Regions from separate parts of the Macrococcus epidermidis genome, predicted to be linked through region 3. Evidence: riboswitches for the same ligand, from Rfam matches in the RefSeq annotation. Region 3 holds a riboswitch; each other region holds the start of a gene.

Region 1 (4,817 bases), 800 kb from region 3:
ATCGATGATAACGTGTTCAAATCTTTACTTAATATTGAAGTAACTAAAAAGGGATTACTCTTTATGACTGCATATAACAATCAGGTGAAATACTAAGAAGACTGCTAATTAAGTGGTCTTTTTTATTAATTAAGCAATAAAAAATTGATATAATGAAATTGTAGTCTATATCAAATATAATTATATTTCGTTTTTCAATAATAATAATAAATTTTAGGGAGCAATTATATTAGTGATAACAAAAATAAAGATTAGAAATTATAAAATATTTAAAGAATTTGAAATAAATGTGCACGAAAAAAAGAATATTCTTGTTGGAGAAAATGGAGTTGGAAAAAGTACCTTATTGGAAGCAATATCACTAGTTCTCAATGGTTCAAAAAATGTTGTCGATAGTTTAGGGTTTCAAGCAATGTTTAATAATAATGCAGTGAAAACTTTTTTTGAAAATGAGAAAATAATTTCAAATCTTCCAACTATAAATATTGAACTTTATTTAGAGTTACCTAATAATCCGATTTTTGAATCATTGTATGGTAAAAATAATTTATTGAATAAAGAAACATATGGTATATATATGATTGTGCAGCCAGATTTAGAATTATATTCTCAAGAAATTGATGAAATTCTTTCATTAGAAGAAGATATCTTCCCGTATGAGTTTTATAAATTGCAATTTAAAACCTTTGCAAATACTGTTTATGATAGTTATTCAAAGAAACATAAAATCCGTTATGAATTTATAGATAGTTCAAAGTTAAATTCAAAAATTGGTATTAAGAAATTTATTTCAAATTTATTTGATCAACATGCAAATGAACAACAAAAAAATCAAATTAGATTTGAATTTAGAAAACAACTTAATAATTTTTCTAATGATTTATATGATAATTACGGTTTGAATTCATATGAGGAATATAAAATTCAAACATCAAATTTAATTACTAGCCAATTTGATAAACATATTACTGCGGTTAAAGAAGATATTTCTATAGAACAAGAAGGAAAAGGAGAACAATTAATATTAGGAATTCAATCCTCTTTAAACTCAACAAGTGAAAATGTAAAGATTATTTTAATTGAAGAACCTGAAAATCATTTGAGTTATATTAATATGTTAAAATTAATAAAATTAATAGAAGATTCAAATTTACAATTATTTATTTCAACACATAGTAATATGATTGCTTCAAGATTAGAAATAAACAATATGCATATTCTTTCAAAAACTAATGTAACAAGTATAATAGATATTTCAAAACAGGCAAATAGGTATTTTAAAAAATCTCCAAATACAAGTTTGTTGGATTTTATATTATCAAAGAAAGCAATATTAGTTGAAGGACCCGCGGAATTTATTTTAATGAACAAATTCTATGAAATTATTCATGGTTGTTTACCTCATAGTAACGATATATCAATAATATCCGTAAATGGTTTAAATTTTAAAAATTATTTAGAGTTATCTAAATTACTCGGTATTGAGACTTTAGTTATTACGGATAATGATAAAAATTATGATGAAAATATATTAAAGAAATATGAAGAAGTTAATAGTTTTGAAAATATAAAAATTGTTTCCGATATTAATAACGATAATCATACTTTTGAAGTATGTATATATAATTCTAATATTCAGATACTTGATTATTCAATGAAAACAAAAAGTATGAAAAATGGGTTACTAGAATATATGCTAAATAATAAAACTGAATTTGCCATGAGGTTACTTGAAAAATTAGAAAATGAAGAAATAGAAATTAATATACCAATTTATATTAAAGAAGGTTTACAATGGATAAAAGAAAAATAATTTATAATGCAGTTGCTGGATCCGGGAAAACCACTGCTATTATTGACAAATTGAATGAAAAAGAGAGATCATTAGTCCTAACTTATACTAATAATAACGAAAAAGAATTAATTTCAAGAATTATTATGAAATTTGGATACATTCCAGAAAATATTGTTGTTAAAAAAGTATATTCTTTTTTGTATTCTTTTTGTTTAAAGCCTTATCTACCAATTGATTTTGAAATAAATGGAATAACTTATAAAACACCGAATCATTTCAAATATAAATCTGACAATATTTCATATTATTTAAATTCAAATAAATTTATATATAACAATAAAATTTCAAAGTTTATTTTATTTAATGAAATAGATTTTATTGGTAGATTAAATAAATTTTTTGATAATGTATTTATCGATGAGTTTCAAGATCTTTCTTCAGATGAGATTAATATTGCATTTAAATTAATAGAATTTTCAGGGAATGTTTATTTGTATGGAGACTTTTTTCAAACCACTTATTCTACATCAATCAGAGGAAATACTAATAAAAGTATGAAAATAAAAATTGATAACTTTCTAAAGGGATATAAATCTAATGGTTATGAGATAAACACAAATGAATTTATTTTTTCAAAAAGATGCCCTCAATCAGTCACTCAATTCATAACAAATAAATTGCAAATTGATATGAAATCTCATACTTCTGAAAAGCATGAAATAAATCTTTTGACGGAAATAGATAAGATTAAAAATATTATGGAAAATGATAATATACCAAAATTGTTTTATCAAAAGGCAAATCAATATCTTGGATATTCAATGAATTGGGGAGAGTCTAAAGGATTAACGTTTGAAGATGTTTGCGTTGTATTAAATAGATCTACTTTTGAAAAGTATAATAAAGATAAATTAAATGAATTAGCACCTTTGACCAAAAATAAATTTTATGTAGCATGTACTCGAACTTCAAGAAATTTATATTTTATCGAAGAATCCAAATTATTATTATACAAAAAAAATATATAGAATTTTTAAATTAATAGAATTTTATTACAATTATATTAATAGAAGTGCCCATCATATGATAGGCACTTCTATTAATATTGTGGTTCTACGGTCACTTTGTAGCCATTAATAACAAACTCAACTTTACGGTTCTCTTTAACAATAGTTGGTTCTTCAGGCGCTTGTGTATAAAGCTCAGCATCTAATGCATTTAATTCACTTTTAAGCTGAGAAATTTTTCCCATTCTAGCCATGCTAGATGACCAACTGTTCGGTTTCTTCATTTGTGCCTCTACTAATTCTGCTAATACGTCTGCTCTTGTTCTCATTATAAACACTCCTTAAATCGTTTTTACAATAAAAATAAGCTCATCTTAAAGAAAGAAGAGCTTAAGTAAGAACTTCTTATCTTTCAAGATATCATCTTGTTGGAATTAGCACAGTGCATAAGCCTGTTGCTGAGGTTTCATAGGGCCAAGTCCCTCCACCTGCTCTGAATAAGATACGAGCTATTTTTTTGTAAGTTAATTATAACATACTTTTTTTATTCAGAACCCTTCGAAATCATTTTGTAATATTTTTTGAGCCATATTTTTAAGGTAAGTTTAAGGTAAAGTACATGGATTGAGATAGTATAATAAAAAGAAAATGAGGTGATAAAAGTAATGAAATCATGTCATAAACTTTTTATTGGTGCGGCGCTCAGTATCATCGGATTTATATTTATTGGATATGCGTTACTATATGATATTAAACCGGATAGCATTCACGGACTCATTGCAGGTGTACTTCTAATGATCGGTATGCCAATGTATTTTAAGAATTTAGCAACTCATCTTGAGAACGGAAGACAGTCGTGACGATTTGAAAGAATACTATATATTAATACAAAGTAAAGGAGACGAATCATGACATCAATTAAAGTTGCTGGTATCGATATTTTAAATCAAATGGTATCACCTTTTATGTTTGTAGAGAATGATAAACGTGTAAGATTTTATGAATCTAGACTTACGTACTTTGGTTATATGAAGTTACTAAAGAAAATCTCAAACAAATATGATTTGCTATACAATGGATTTGATATTAATGCGAAGCATTACAGGTTAGGAAAGATTATTGATATCAAAAGGTACAATGAGTATATCGTCTATAATGAAGAATTAAAGAAAGATTTTACGCATGTTAATATTAAAGGATTATCTTTAGAAGATGCAATCAATTACGTGAGATACCATAAAAGGAAAGAAAAGATGCCATTTTTTAGTTATCTTTATAATGATAAAACGTTTATTCGATTAAGTCCGTTTTACATTGATGTCATTTCAGAGGATACAGCGCTTATTGCGTGGATTAAGCAGGAATATAAATATGATTATGCGCATGACTTTGATATTGATGAGGTAATGACAGAAGCGGAGTGGCTGGGGTAGTATTAAAATATATTTTCATTGAAGAATTTATATTTATAAATCTTAAAATAGAAAGAGTATTAAAATGAACTTTAAAAGACATATAACTATATTAAGAATCGTCATGTATAGTCTAGATACGGTTATTGCGTTATCACTATTATATTATTTCGGAAGTAAGATATTCCCTTATGAATTCATCGCTCTGGGTGACCAATTCTATTATCTCAGTATTATTCTAATCCTTGAAGCCATTATCCTAACTGCAGAGAAAGTCAAGGAAGACTTAGAGGATATACCTATAGGAAAATGGAGAAGGTATCGAATATAAGCGATATCTCGGTATTAAGGGAATGAAAGTAATATCAAGTACATCAATGGCATATATACTACAATATTAAAAAAAATTAATTGTGAGTGAAAAATATAATAATTTTTTATATCCAGGATATTTATCCAGCAGATGAAACATATAAAAAATAATTATTAATGAACTTATACCAATTGAGCAGTACACCCAAATACCTTCCAATTCAATGATACTATTTCCGTAAATATGAAATAACATCAAACCAATATACAATAAGTAATTTAGAATATTGA
Region 2 (4,817 bases), 470 kb from region 3:
TGGTGCATATCAGAAAGTTAAGAGAAAAGCTCGAAGTTGAGCCGAGTAAACCGAAATTATTATTAACGTCACGTGGTATCGGCTATATTTTAAAATCAGGTGAGGATAGATGAGCATCAGCAAAAAATTTATGATTCGCTTTATCCGCTATTTTCTGATCTTTTATTTTTCGGTGACATTCATTATTTGTGCTTTCTTTGTCTATTTCCTGTTTACGAGTGAGCAAAGCTTCTTTGAGGAAGATATGCAAAGCGTGGATTCATATTCTATTAGTGAATATATTAAGTTTGACGGGGACAAAGTTAAACCCGTTAAAGAGATGGTTAATTATGTTAAGCGACATGATGGAGTGCTTGTAGTAAAGAATAAAGATGATGAAGTGATTTACGCATCAGAAAAAGGATTTAAGTTACGCCCGTTAAATACATATCGTGCTGAAGAATTTACGACTTGGGAGATGCCAAAAGGACAGCAGGTTATCTATCTGCAGAATACGATATTAAATGAAGCAAGACGTAAACTAGAGAGAAATGAAAAAGACGCACAAAGTTATCTGGACGAACACAATCTCGCATTATTTGTCGTTGAGCGTAAAGGGATAACTAAAATTTCTGGAGCTTTTGATGAAGATGTCGTGAATAATACGCTGTTCAAGCATAAGAATAACGACAATTATCAAAAATATTTCTTTGTTTCATATTTTAAAGATAATAAAAATTATTATGTTGTTCAGAAAAATCCACATCCTGCAGATACGAAAGCAATATTTGCAGAAAACAGCTATATTTATGATAAAGATTTTATGAATGTTATGAAAAACTTTTTAATTTGGTATGCATGGATGAATCTTGTTGTATTAGCCGCTATTTTACTGTTATCAATCTTTTTAGGTAATCGTTTAGCGCAACCATTAAGACATTTTTCTACATGGGTAGAGCAACTAGCTAAGGGTGACTATTCCGTATTAAATAATGAAAAGATATATAAAAATGGCCGATTGCGTCGTAAATATCGTATGTATAGTCCGATAGACGGGGCGATCGCGAAGCTTACAGGAAAGTTATCAGATGATAAAAATTACCAAAGTAACATGAATATTCAGCGTGAAAACTGGGTACGTGGTATTACACATGATTTAAAAACACCACTGAGTTCAATTTATGGTTATGCAAAAATACTTAACAGTGGAATGCAGCTTGAACCGGACGAACAGAAGAAGTTTATAAGCATTATTGAAGATAAAGCATTATATATCGATCAGCTGCTGAAAGATTTGAATATGGTTTATCAGCTGAAAAGTGATGGCATTCAGTTCCATACAGAAGAAACGTGTTTACGAACGTATATTGATGCATTTGTCTCTCAATATGGCAATAAAGGGTTGAGCTACGTCCATAAAGAAGATGCGACGATTCATATTGATACGTCACGCATGGATCGTGTACTGACGAATATTGTGTCGAATAGTTTTACGCATAACGTTAATGTTGAAGTATGGATAAGTACGTACACGAGTGGAAGTAACGCAATCATAGAAATTTCGGATAACGGACAAGGTATACCGCAGGAAGATCTGACGCATATCTTTGAACAGTTCTATCGTGGTAATAGAACGAATGAACATCATAATGGCAGTGGTTTGGGATTATCTGTGGCAAAAGAAATCGTTGAACTGCATGATGGCACGATAGACGTTGTTAGTTCAGTGGCCGGTACGAAATTCTTAATTACTTTACTGACATATTAATTTTGATATTTGACAGAATTTATAGATAACTATATAGTTAGTATTAAATTCAATAACTTATCAAGACGGATCGAGGGAAGGGCCCGATGACATCCAGCAACCTGCAGTCATGTAAGGTGCTAATTCCTACAGCGTAAGCTGGCAGATAAGAACGTGTAGACATTCCTATCTGGGAATGTCTTTTTTTATAATTACGGAGGAGATAATAATATGAATAACAAAGTATTGCAATATATAGATGAACACAGAGATAAATTTATACGCATTAGTCATGAAATTCACGCACGACCTGAATTAGGTAATGAAGAATACTTTGCGTCTAATTTGCTGAGCAAGACATTAAAAGATGCAGGATTTAGTATAGAACGTGATATTGCAGGACATGAAACTGGATTTATCGCAACGTATGAAAGCGAGAAAGCAGGACCTACTATCGCTTATTTAGCAGAATACGATGCATTGCCAGGTCTAGGACATGCGTGTGGTCATAACATTATCGGCACATCTAGTGTATTATCAGCAATTGCTTTAAAAGAAGTGATTGATGATTTAGGCGGTGTTATTCAGGTATTTGGGACACCAGCTGAAGAAGGCGGTGTAAACGGTAGTGCGAAAGCATCATACGTTAAAGCAGGATTATTTAATGATAGTGATGTAGCATTGATGATTCATCCGGGACATGAATCGTTTAGAACCGTGCCAACACTTGCAGTAGACGTGTTTGAAGTGGAGTTTTTTGGCAAGACTGCGCATGCTTCTGAGAATGCGCATAATGGTATTAATGCGCTTGATGCGATGATCAGTTTCTTTAATGGAATCGGCCAATTGCGTCAGCATATTAAGAAGACGGATAAAGTGCATGGTGTTATTTTAGATGGTGGTAAGTCAGCAAATATTATTCCGGATTATACGAAAGCGAGATTTTATACCAGAGCAATTAGCAGAAAAGATTTAGATGTATTAACCGGTAAAGTCGATCGTGTAGCGCAAGGTGCGGCGATTACAGCAGGGGCAGAATATCAGCTCAATCACATTCAAAATGGTGTTAATGAATTCATCAGAAATACATTTTTAGATGATTTATTTGAGAAACATGCTATTATGCATAATGAGCCAATTCTGCATGATGATTTTGGTTTCGGTTCAACGGATACGGGGAATGTGAGTCACATCATACCGACGATTCACCCACATATTAAGATGGGACCATCAACGCTCGTTGGACACACGGTAGAATTTCGTGAAGCAGCGAAGAGCGCACACGGGGATCATGCCTTATTACAAGGTGCTAAAATAATGGCAACGATGGCAATCGAATTAATCGAGAAACCTGAAGAACTACAACGCATTAAACATTTACATGAAACATTAAAGGAGAACATTTATGGGGACTAAACCAATCAACTTACCATTAGTTATGAAAGATTTATATGGAGAGAAAGTGATGTATTCATCACGTCCATCCTATACTTTTAATCCATGGCTACAGCCAGAAGAACATCAGTCAAATTTACTGAGCGCACGTGAACTGTTAATCGCCGAGATGCCGGTCGTTGTACACGAAGCGACCGTGACAGATAAAACTGAAGCATTGTTTAATGCAGTTGGATTTGATATGCCGAATGGTTTCAGAGTGTATAATACACGTGAATCATATGAACAGGTGTTACGCGATGCGGTTCTGGATGGAGAAAAGATATTCTTTCAGTATGCCCATGAAGAGGAATTAGTACCAGGCGATAAATATGTTGTACCACGTGATAAATTTTTAGCGCTTAACAATAAATCGATACTGGATAAGTGGACGAAGGGTAAATTCTTGCCGAAACGTGATGTTGTGGCGATTGAAGACTTTGAAGATACTGTTCGTAAGTGGTCACTGCCTTTCGTGATTAAACCAGGGGATGAACATCCGACTGCCGGTGGATATGGCGTAATGCTGTGCTATACGCAGGAAGATGTTGAGCGTAGTATTAAACGCGTGCGAGAAGCAGAAGGTACAGCACAGATGATTATTGAACAGTTTATTGAACCGGTGCATAATTATTGTGTACAGTATGCATTTAGCGAAGAACTGGGTATTAAGTTTATTGGTTCAAGTCAACAGATCACTGAAAAGTACGGTAAATATCGTGGGAATATTATAGATCATAATATCCCGCAGGATGTCATCGATGCAGGATTAGAAATTATGCAAAATGGTGTAGAAGCTGGATATGTTGGCATTGCCGGCTTTGATTTACTTGTTGATAGCAAAGGTGAGATATACGCAATCGACCTTAACTTCAGACAGAACGGTTCAAGTTCGCTGTTGTTATTAGATAGTGTGTTAGCTGGAGATTATAAGAAGTTTCTTGCATATTATAGCGATGGAGATAACGCGAAATTCTTCGATGTCATATTGGATGAAGTGAAAGCAGGATACTTATTCCCGCTTGCATATTATAATGGAGATTATAAAGAGAAAGACGAATTCCCGTCGCGCTTTATCTGTATCTGGCATGGAGATGAAGATGTAATCGAATCTCGAGTAAAAGCATTTGAAGCACGACTGAAGGGGTGATTCATTTGAGTAAGAAAAATAATGCAACTGGTATTGCAGTAGCAACGACAATTATTAGTGCGACTTTAATTCCATTTTTGTTTAGTTTGGTTAAAGTAATTGGGAAGAAATAAGGTCGTCTGTTTTGGAGACGCTGTTAAATAAGGTCATCTGCAAAGCGAAACGCTGCGTTACTCACACGAGTAACGCAGCGTTTTTTTTATTGCTCATCCATCAATCTCAACGTTCCAACCGCACCTGAATATTCACCGTTTTCGATGAAGTACGGTTTAAAGTTGCGCAATACTGTATAGTTCATCACGATATCGCGCAGTAACGTATTGTTTAAGAAACTTGAGCCGATATAGACGACATATTCAGCACCAAACTCACGGGCTGCATGAATGGATACTGTTGTTACGGTTTCCCCGACGATACCTAATACTGAAGCAATTTTATCAGCATCACTAAAGTTTTCTGTATCTTTGTTATGGAGGACATTACCGAAATTGGCTGCAGTCAGTTCGC
Region 3 (4,817 bases):
AATCACAATGGGTAAAATTATAAAAATATTTACGTTATGTTTCCTGGGAAATATTATTGGTGGATTTATCTTATTTGGAATGATGACAGGCACTAAAGTTATGACACCTGAAATGGTAGCAGCATTAACAAAAACAGTAGATGCAAAAACAATAGCATCAAGTTGGCATGCAATTCTAATTAAAGGGATATTCGCTAACTTCTTTATCAATATCGGTATTTATATTTCATTACAATGTAAGGAAGTATTAGCTAAAGTATTCTTTATCGGTATCGGAGTAGTTATCTTTGTATTTATGGCTTACGAACACGTTGTTTACAATGCTGGATTGTTTGCCGGAATGATGTTCTACAATATCGATGCATTATCTTGGATCGATGTACTCAAAAATATTTTCTACGCATATATCGGTAACTATATCGGTGGTGGTTTATTTATCGGATTAGTTTATGCATACTTAAACGGTAGAAGAGACGATGTCATCAGAAACTAAATAACTTTTTATTTGCGTGAAGTGTAAACTTCACGCATTTTTTATATTTTTTTGATCATGCAATAAGCTGGATATCTTTCGCCCTCTATTTGATTACCTTGTTCAAATCCAAGTTTTAAATACATGTCGTGTGCAACCGTATTAGGGACATCCACAAGTAACGTTATATATTTTATATGCGGAAAATGACTCATAATGAATTCCGGTAAAGCAATTAACGCTTGTTTTGCATAACCATTTCTTAAATGCCTATAATCAGTCGCAAAAGATCTTATGTATATACTGTTATCCACTTCAAATTTGTTTTCAAACTCACTATGTTCATGTAACACAAAAAATACAACAGGTATTCCCGCTTCATTTAGTCCAAAAATTGGTGTGCGATTAGTATCTTCTTTTGCCACACTGATGTTTACTTCCGGACTTTTCACAAACTTTAATTGTTCTTCAGTTAACTTAAATTGTAATAGTAAATCTTCGTGGTTTTTTGTATATCGAATAAGTTTCATAAAGTGCTCTCTTCCTCTCTTAAGTCATCTTATTGCATAAGGATTATTATTAAATTATAACAAATTGATATAAATACTGTTTACTTCTATATCTGCTAGGGAAAACATTCAAAAAAGATATGGAGGGTTTCTATGGACATTAACCAATATAAAGTAATACCCAATACTAAATTTGATTTCAATAATTATAAAACATCAGAAAATGAAAAACAAAATAACGATAAAATAAAAGTCGATATCATGCCTGATTTAACAGAAAAACTTGAAAAGCTCCATCTAAAATTACATGCTGCTGAAAAAAATGGTATCATCGTTGTGCTGCAGGCACTAGATGCCGCCGGAAAAGATGAAGTTATCAGTTATATCTTCTCTAACCTAAGTGCACAAGGATTAAAGACTACTTCTTTCGGTAAGCCGAATGACACAGAGCTTAAACACGACTATTTATGGCGTTATCATGAAGGGTTACCTGAGCGTGGGCAAATTGGAATTTTTAATCGTTCATACTATGAAGATGTACTTGCGCCAAGAATACATGATTCTGTTGAAGAACATGAAACGCCAAATAATGAAATAGATGAATCAATTTGGAAAACACGATACCGTCAAATCAATGACTATGAACGTTATTTAACTGAAAATGGATTTGAAGTGATTAAATTCTTCTTCAACATGTCCAAAGATGAGCAACGTGATCGTTTACTTGAGCGAATGACTAATAAAGATAAGAACTGGGAGTTTTCATTCAATGACGTAAAAGAACGTGAGTATTGGGATGACTATCAAAAAATATTCTCTGAAATGTTAGAAGCTACATCTACTGAACATAGTCCGTGGTTCATTTTACCTGCAGATGATGAATGGCATACAAGACGTATCGTTACAGAAGTTATGATAGATACAATAAAGCGATTAAAACCTGAGTTTCCTGAAATTTCACAAGAAAATCAACAGAAACTAGAGGAATATATCAATAAATTAAAAAATAACTAACAAATAATTTCAAAATAAATATTTGACAATTCAGAATAATCGTTTTAGAATTATGTTTAATTCTTACAACTAAATATTACTTATCCAGAGTGGTGGAGGGACTGGCCCTATGAAACCCAGCAACCTATTCAATTAGGTGCTAATTCCAGCAGGTATAACCTGAAAGATGAGCTTATGAGTCTACTTCTTTGAGGTAGGCTCATTTTTTTGCTCCTCTTATTAAATTTAGTGTGGAATACAATTTAATGCCAGGAGGAATTCATTATGACAAATCATTACAAATTTGAAACTCTGCAAGTTCATGCAGGACAAGTTATCGACAAGGAAACGAACGCACGTGCACTTCCGATTTATCAAACAACATCATTTATATTCAACGATACGGAACATGCTGCAAATCTCTTCGGTTTAAAAGAATTAGGTAACATATATTCAAGACTTACAAATCCTACAACAGCTGCTTTTGAGACACGTGTTGCTGAACTTGAAGGTGGTGTAGCAGGTGTCGCTGTCGCTTCAGGAATGGCTGCCATTACTTATGCGATACAAACGATTGCGAACAGCGGTGACCACATCGTAGCAACTACAAGTTTATATGGTGGAACACACACTTTATTCGAACACACATTTAAGAAATTCGGTATTGAAACAACACTCGTGGATACGACAAATTTAGAACATGTAAAAGAGGCATTAAAAGATAATACAAAAGCTATTTTTGTAGAAACTATCGGTAATCCTGAAGGAAATGTTGAAGATATTGAAGCGCTTGCAAACATTGCACACAATCATGGTATTCCTTTAATCGTCGATAATACTTTTGCTTCTCCCTATCTGTGTCGTCCAATTGAGTTTGGTGCAGATATTGTCGTACATTCCGCAACGAAATTTATAGGAGGACATGGTACTTCAATTGGTGGCGTCATTATTGATAGTGGTAATTTTGACTGGGATAATGGTAAGTTTACAAACTTATCCGAACCTGATCCAAGCTATCATAATCTCATTTTTACCGCAGCTTTTGGTGAAGCTGCCTATGCCTTTAAGATACGCACAACCCTACTCAGAGATACTGGTGCAGCAATTTCACCGTTCAATTCATTTTTATTAACCCAAGGATTAGAAACACTTTCGCTTCGTGTAGAGCGTCACGTGGAAAATACACAAAAAGTAATCGCGTTTCTTTCCAATCACGATAAGATTGCCTGGATTAAATATGCAGATACACCAGACAGTCCATACAAAACATTGCAAGAAAAATACTTACCGAAAGGTGCAGGTTCTATCTTTACGTTCGGAGTTAAAGGTGGACGTGAAGCCGGTAAGAAGTTTATCGAATCACTTGAGCTCTTCTCTTTACTTGCAAATGTTGGAGATGCAAAATCGCTTATCATTCATCCCGCTTCTACTACACATGCACAACTTACAGAAGATGAACAACTCGCAGCAGGTGTAAGTCCAGAAACGATTCGAATTTCTATTGGCATTGAACATATCGATGATATTATCGCAGACCTGGAACAAGGATTAAGTGTGATTTAATTGGTTGTTCCTCGTATTCTAATCGTTAATTTAATGCCAAATCAATTCGAAACGGAACTGCAGTTTAAACATCATTTTAAAACAGCTATGATTGATTTTTTATATTTAGATACACATCAAACAAATACTGAAAAAAGAAATTATGCTAAGCAACATTATATAAATTTCGAACAAGCTCAACGATACGATTATGATGCGTTAATCGTAACAGGAGCACCTGTAGAGCATCTTCCTTTTGCATCTGTTTATTATTATGAAGAACTTAAAAGCATCATAGATTGGTCTAAAGCGCAACAACATACGCGGTTGTTTATTTGCTGGGCAGCACAATTTGCGTTACATCACTATTACAATATTGAGAAATTCACTTTTAAAGGTAATAAGAAATTGTTTGGTGTATATGCTTATAATGTTCTGGTGGATCATCCTTTAACAAATAATTTTCAAAGCTACTATATACCCCAATCACGCTATACAAATTTTGTGATACAAGATATTAAAGATAAGACTGACTTAACCATAATCAGCACTCATCCTGAATTTGGTGCAGATTTATTAATATCAAAAGATAATAAAGATATTTATATTAATGGCCATTTAGAGTATGCACCTAATACGCTGCATACGGAATATATTCGTGATTGTAAAAAAGGGCTAACAATTTCATTCCTTGAAAATTACTACGCTCATGATAATTCTAGTGATTTGGTAATACAGCGATGGAAACCTTTTGCTGATTCATTCTTCAATGCCTTTGTAACGATACTTAGCACAGACAAAAGTAAGTGATAATGTTAAAAGTTTACAAAATTTTAAACATTGTGTTAATTCCTTTTATATACATTCCTTTCGTTAGAATTACTTAATTATTTGCGTTACGATAAGAGTAATACTATACGCAAAGGAATGTTCGTTATGAAAAATGAAAAATGGCATCAACGCTCTATCGATGACACACTTCATGTGTTTAACACCTCAATAAATAGCGGTTTGTCCCATGAACAAGTGGAAGCAAACCAGTCAACTTATGGTCTAAATGCACTTCCAGCAAAGCGAGAGAAGCCTAAAATCATTAAGTTTTTCGGCCACTTTAACGATATTTTAATATATGTATTACTAGTTGCTGCAGCGATTACAGGATTTTTAGGACACTTTCTTGATATGTCGGTTATCATTCTTGTTGCAGTGATTAATGCAATCATTGGTTATGTACAGGAATCGCGTGCTGAAAAAGCATTAGAAAGTATTCGTAAAATGATGACGAGTGAGGCCGTAGTAAT
Region 4 (4,817 bases), 780 kb from region 3:
TACATATAATCCGAAGATAGGATCTTGAGTAAATTCAGAGTTTTTAATTTCGCCACTGATTGCACGACGGATCATAGAACGTGTATGTGTTAAGCTCATACGGCTACCTACACCATATTCTCCACCAGTCCATCCAGTGTTTACTAAGTATACGTCTGAACCATGCTTGTCGATTAATTCACCTAACATATTCGCATATACTGTTGCATGTAATGGTAAGAACGGAGAACCGAAACATGTTGAGAATACTGGTTGTGGGCTCGTTACCCCGCGCTCAGTACCTGCTAATTTAGATGTAAATCCACTTAAGAAGTGGTACATTGCTTGTTCTTTCGTTAATTTAGAGATTGGAGGTAATACGCCGAATGCATCTGCTGTTAAGAAGATGATTGTTTTAGCATGACCAGCAATTGAAGGTAATACGATGTTATCGATATTTTCAATTGGGTATGCTGCACGTGTATTTTCAGTTAATGATTTGTCTTCATAGTCTGGGAAACCTTTTTCATCAACTTTAACATTTTCTAAAATCGCACCGTAACGGATCGCATCATAGATTTGTGGTTCTTTCTCACGAGAAAGGTCGATTGTCTTCGCGTAACATCCACCTTCGATATTGAATACACCATTATCGTTCCAGCCATGTTCATCATCACCGATTAATTTGCGGTGTGGGTCAGCTGATAAAGTTGTTTTACCTGTTCCTGATAAACCGAAGAATAACGCAACGTCTTTATTTTCACCAACGTTTGCTGAACAATGCATACTCATTACACCTTGTGTTGGTAATAAGTAGTTCATTACACCGAAGATACCTTTTTTCATTTCTCCAGCATATTCAGTACCACCGATTAAGATAATTTTATGTTTGAAACTTGTAATGATAAATGTTTCAGAATTTGTACCATCGATTTTTGGATCTGCTTTAAAGTGTGGCGCAGAAATGATAGTGAAGTCTGGATCGATTAAGATACCTTCATTGAATGTTTCAGGTCGGATAAACATTGTACGTGCAAATAAGTTATGCCATGCTAACTCATTGATGACGCGTAAATTTAATTGAGTAGCAGGATCTGCACCTGCATAACCATTGAATTCATAAACTTTATCTTTTGTTCCTAAATAGTCTAAAACGCGGTCTAATAATTTTAAGAAGATATCTTCAGAGATAGGTTGGTTGATTGTACCCCAGTCGATTTGGTCTTTTGTTTCTTCTTCTTCAACGATAAATTTATCTTTTGGTGAACGACCTGTATATTTACCAGTTTCAGTTCTGACAGCACCTGACTCTGTTAATACACCTTCACGATTTGCTAAAATTTCGTTGATTAACTGTGTTCTTGATAATTGATTTAATACGCTATCACTCTTTAATAAGTTATCTAGTTTACCAAAGATTTGTTCGCTCATTAAAAGGTCCCCCAAGTTTATATTTTCTGCTGATGTAAGCAGTTTCATGAAATAGTATAACATAAGGTTTTAAGTGTTACATTAAATATAAATAAAATTTTATAGATAAAATATTATTCAGAAAATTTGTGAATCAATCCGATATATTGACAGTGTACAAAAAGTTTAGTATTATCTAACTTGCGGATTCTCTTATCCAGAGTGGTGGAGGGACATGGACCCTTTGAAGCCCAGCAACCCTTAACTTCATTGTTAAGTAAGGTGCCAAACCGTTTGCAGACAGCTGTCTGAACGATAAGAGCAGAATGGACTAATTATGTATAATTAGCCTTCTCTCTTAATAGGAGAGAGGGCTATTTTTTATTTATAGCTTGAACCGTGAAATATATATTTATTAGGAGTGTTTATAAATGACAGATCGTAAATTATTTACGTCAGAATCAGTAACAGAAGGACATCCAGATAAAATTGCTGACCAAATTTCAGATGCAATCTTAGATGCAATTCTTACAGGAGATCCAAAAGCACGTGTAGCGTGTGAAACATCAGTAACAACAGGTATGGCATTAATCGCAGGTGAAATTACTACATCAACATATGTTGATATTCCTAAAGTAGTACGTGATACTGTAAAAGAAATCGGATATACACGTGCTAAATTCGGCTATGACTTCCAGACGATGGCAGTACTTACTGCAATCGATGAGCAGTCGCCTGATATTGCTCAAGGGGTAGACCGTGCATTAGAAGACCGTGGTAACTTATCTGACTCAGATATCGAATCAATCGGTGCTGGTGACCAAGGTTTAATGTTTGGATTTGCATGTAATGAAACTGAAAGCTTAATGCCTTTACCAATTTCATTATCTCATGAATTAGCACGCCGTCTGACTGCAGTGCGTAAAGATGGCACTTTAGAATACTTACGTCCAGATGGTAAGACACAAGTTACTGTTGAGTATGACGAAGCGGGTAAACCGAAAAGAATTGACACGATCGTTATCTCATCTCAACACCATGAGAAGATTGAATTAGAACAAATTCAGGCTGATATTAAAGAACACGTTATTAAACCAGTTGTTCCAGCTGAATTAATTGATGAAGAAACAAAATATTTCATCAATCCAACTGGTCGTTTCGTAATCGGTGGACCTCAAGGGGATGCTGGTCTTACTGGCCGTAAGATTATCGTAGATACTTACGGCGGATATGCGCGTCACGGTGGTGGTGCATTCTCTGGTAAAGATGCGACTAAAGTTGACCGTAGTGGTGCTTATGCAGCGCGTTATGTTGCGAAGAACATCGTTGCAGCAGGTCTAGCTGACAAATGTGAAGTACAATTAGCTTATGCGATCGGTGTAGCACAACCCGTATCTATTTCAGTTGAAACTTATGGTACTTCTGAATACACTGAACAACAACTTGTTGATGCAGTACGTAAAACATTCGACTTACGTCCAGCAGGTATCATTCAGATGTTAGATCTTCGCCGCCCAATTTATAAACAAACAGCTGCTTACGGTCACTTCGGTCGTACAGATGTTGATTTACCATGGGAAGCGACAGATAAAATTGAAGATTTAAAAGCAAATTTAAATAAATAGAGGCAGGGATAGAAGTGTTCTGCCACAAGCAAAAACCGGACAAAACTAATAAATCGTTCTTTGATTTATAGTTTTTGTTCGGTTTTCTGTCGTAGTGGCCACTTCTATTCCGCCGTTTTAGCTTTATTCGTAGGATGAAAAAAGACTACCTCATGCGAGATAGTCAATAAAAAAATATTAAGCTTCTTCAGTTTCTTCTTCAGTAGTCTCTTCTTCAGCATCATCTTCAGTAGTTTCTTCTTCTGTAGCAGCATCATCTTCAGTAGCTTCTTCTTCAGTTGTTGCTGCATCTTCAGTTTTTGCGTCGTCAGTTTTTTCCTCTTCACCACATGCACCTAATAATAATGCTGATGCGAAAGTACCTGCTAATAATAAACGTTTATACATTGCCATGGTATCATCCTCCGAGAAAATTTAATTTTGCCCAAAAATATTTTTAGGACACTTAAATTATTTCATATCATTATTAATTAAGAATTTATATTTTATTAAACATTGTTAATCTTTGTTCAGAATATTAATTTCTTATTAATATTTTTAATTAGAGTAAACTTTCACAAATTACTTTCATATTTTCGATGAAGTTCTTCTGAAATTTCATTATAATAAAGGAAATACGGTTAGAAAGGTGAATGATATGTCAGTAGAAGTAGGAAGTACTTTATTTTATGTGTTAATTGGTTTAGGTGTCCTGGCTTTATTATTCTTCGTCTTATGGTTACTCGCATTATCCAGCAAGAAAAAATCAATTGCGCGTAAAGAAGAAGAATTTCGTAAAGCACAGAAAATTAGATCAGATGAGTATCACGATGAGAGTGAAAAGTCTCGACTTCAATATAAAAAAGAATTAGCAGAACAAAAAGAAACATTACAGAAAACAATCGATGAGAAATCATCACATATCGAATCTTTAAAGATGTTCTCGAAAGATAAAGGTGAATATTTAACTGACCTTACTTTAATTCAGTTAAAAGAACAGTTCATCCGTGAGGAGCGTATTCGTCCGGAAGATATGCACGTTCTTGCAAATATCTATATTCCTGGTAAACGCGTGAAAAGCACTGATAAACTTGATCATGTCGTATTGACGAGAACTGGTATCTACCTGATAGATTCTAATTACTGGACAGGTCATATTTATCACGGTGTAAGTGAGATGCAGTTTGCTGGCGAACCGATGCTAGAAGGTGTATTCAACATATTAGAGCTTGATCCGAAGCTTGAACAGACAATCGTACTCGATAAGAACAAAGACGGTAATGCTGAATTCAGAACATATAACCACTCGATTGAAGCATTGAAATTAAAAGCAGAACGTTTAGAGAAAGTGTTTGAGTTACCGTATCCGGTAACACCGATTGCGTACTACAATGCAGAAGGGGTAGGTAGTGAACACATTACGAATTATTCGAGAGATAATGGTGTGAAGGTGATTGTAGGTGAAGAAGAACTGCAAACATTCTTCGAAAAATTTGTCTTCCATGGTAGATTCCAGTATAAAGTTGAAGCACTTGAAAATATTATGGACCAAATTGAACATTTAAATCCGTAACAAATAAGCCTTGAGTGAATTTCACTCAAGGCTTATTTGTTACGCAGATTTACGTTTCACTAAATATAATCCTAATCCTAATAATCCGATTGCAGCAGCACCTGTACCAGCCGCTTCACCAGTAATCGGTAATTGCTCAACCGCTTCAGTAATTGCAGGTTTGTTTGTATCATCTGCAACTTGATCCGCTTGAATTGTCGTATCTAAATTTGTTTCATTCGTCTTTGCAACAGTTTCAAATGGAATGACTT

The links. Region 3 has a riboswitch for S-adenosylmethionine ahead of KFV12_RS01055 (O-acetylhomoserine aminocarboxypropyltransferase/cysteine synthase family protein). Riboswitches for the same ligand answer to the same signal wherever they lie in the genome.
Region 1: another riboswitch for S-adenosylmethionine. It lies ahead of KFV12_RS09875 (hypothetical protein); the one in region 3 lies ahead of KFV12_RS01055 (O-acetylhomoserine aminocarboxypropyltransferase/cysteine synthase family protein).
Region 2: another riboswitch for S-adenosylmethionine. It lies ahead of KFV12_RS11815 (M20 family metallopeptidase); the one in region 3 lies ahead of KFV12_RS01055 (O-acetylhomoserine aminocarboxypropyltransferase/cysteine synthase family protein).
Region 4: another riboswitch for S-adenosylmethionine. It lies ahead of metK (methionine adenosyltransferase); the one in region 3 lies ahead of KFV12_RS01055 (O-acetylhomoserine aminocarboxypropyltransferase/cysteine synthase family protein).

Annotation. Positions count from the first base shown of each region.
Region 1 is NZ_CP073819.1:1,871,248-1,876,064, reverse strand. Features, by position in the region: gene KFV12_RS09890 (hypothetical protein) at 1-96, shown strand, start outside; gene KFV12_RS09885 (ATP-dependent nuclease) at 233-1,813, shown strand; gene KFV12_RS09880 (hypothetical protein) at 1,795-2,823, shown strand; gene KFV12_RS09875 (hypothetical protein) at 2,895-3,131, opposite strand; SAM riboswitch class I at 3,205-3,306, opposite strand; gene KFV12_RS09870 (hypothetical protein) at 3,468-3,662, shown strand; gene KFV12_RS09865 (hypothetical protein) at 3,711-4,235, shown strand.
Region 2 is NZ_CP073819.1:2,204,118-2,208,934, reverse strand. Features, by position in the region: gene KFV12_RS11825 (response regulator transcription factor) at 1-113, shown strand, start outside; gene KFV12_RS11820 (sensor histidine kinase) at 245-1,747, shown strand; SAM riboswitch class I at 1,802-1,899, shown strand; gene KFV12_RS11815 (M20 family metallopeptidase) at 1,958-3,142, shown strand; gene ldmS (L-aspartate--L-methionine ligase LdmS) at 3,132-4,310, shown strand; gene coaW (type II pantothenate kinase) at 4,510-4,817, opposite strand, start outside.
Region 3 is NZ_CP073819.1:193,199-198,015, reverse strand. Features, by position in the region: gene KFV12_RS01070 (formate/nitrite transporter family protein) at 1-493, shown strand, start outside; gene KFV12_RS01065 (GNAT family N-acetyltransferase) at 535-1,002, opposite strand; gene KFV12_RS01060 (PPK2 family polyphosphate kinase) at 1,135-1,995, shown strand; SAM riboswitch class I at 2,073-2,168, shown strand; gene KFV12_RS01055 (O-acetylhomoserine aminocarboxypropyltransferase/cysteine synthase family protein) at 2,260-3,537, shown strand; gene KFV12_RS01050 (homoserine O-acetyltransferase/O-succinyltransferase family protein) at 3,538-4,326, shown strand; gene KFV12_RS01045 (cation-transporting P-type ATPase) at 4,453-4,817, shown strand, end outside.
Region 4 is NZ_CP073819.1:1,896,797-1,901,613, reverse strand. Features, by position in the region: gene pckA (phosphoenolpyruvate carboxykinase (ATP)) at 1-1,410, opposite strand, end outside; SAM riboswitch class I at 1,600-1,711, shown strand; gene metK (methionine adenosyltransferase) at 1,821-3,014, shown strand; gene KFV12_RS10010 (hypothetical protein) at 3,192-3,407, opposite strand; gene KFV12_RS10005 (nuclease-related domain-containing protein) at 3,652-4,566, shown strand; gene KFV12_RS10000 (5'-nucleotidase C-terminal domain-containing protein) at 4,606-4,817, opposite strand, start outside.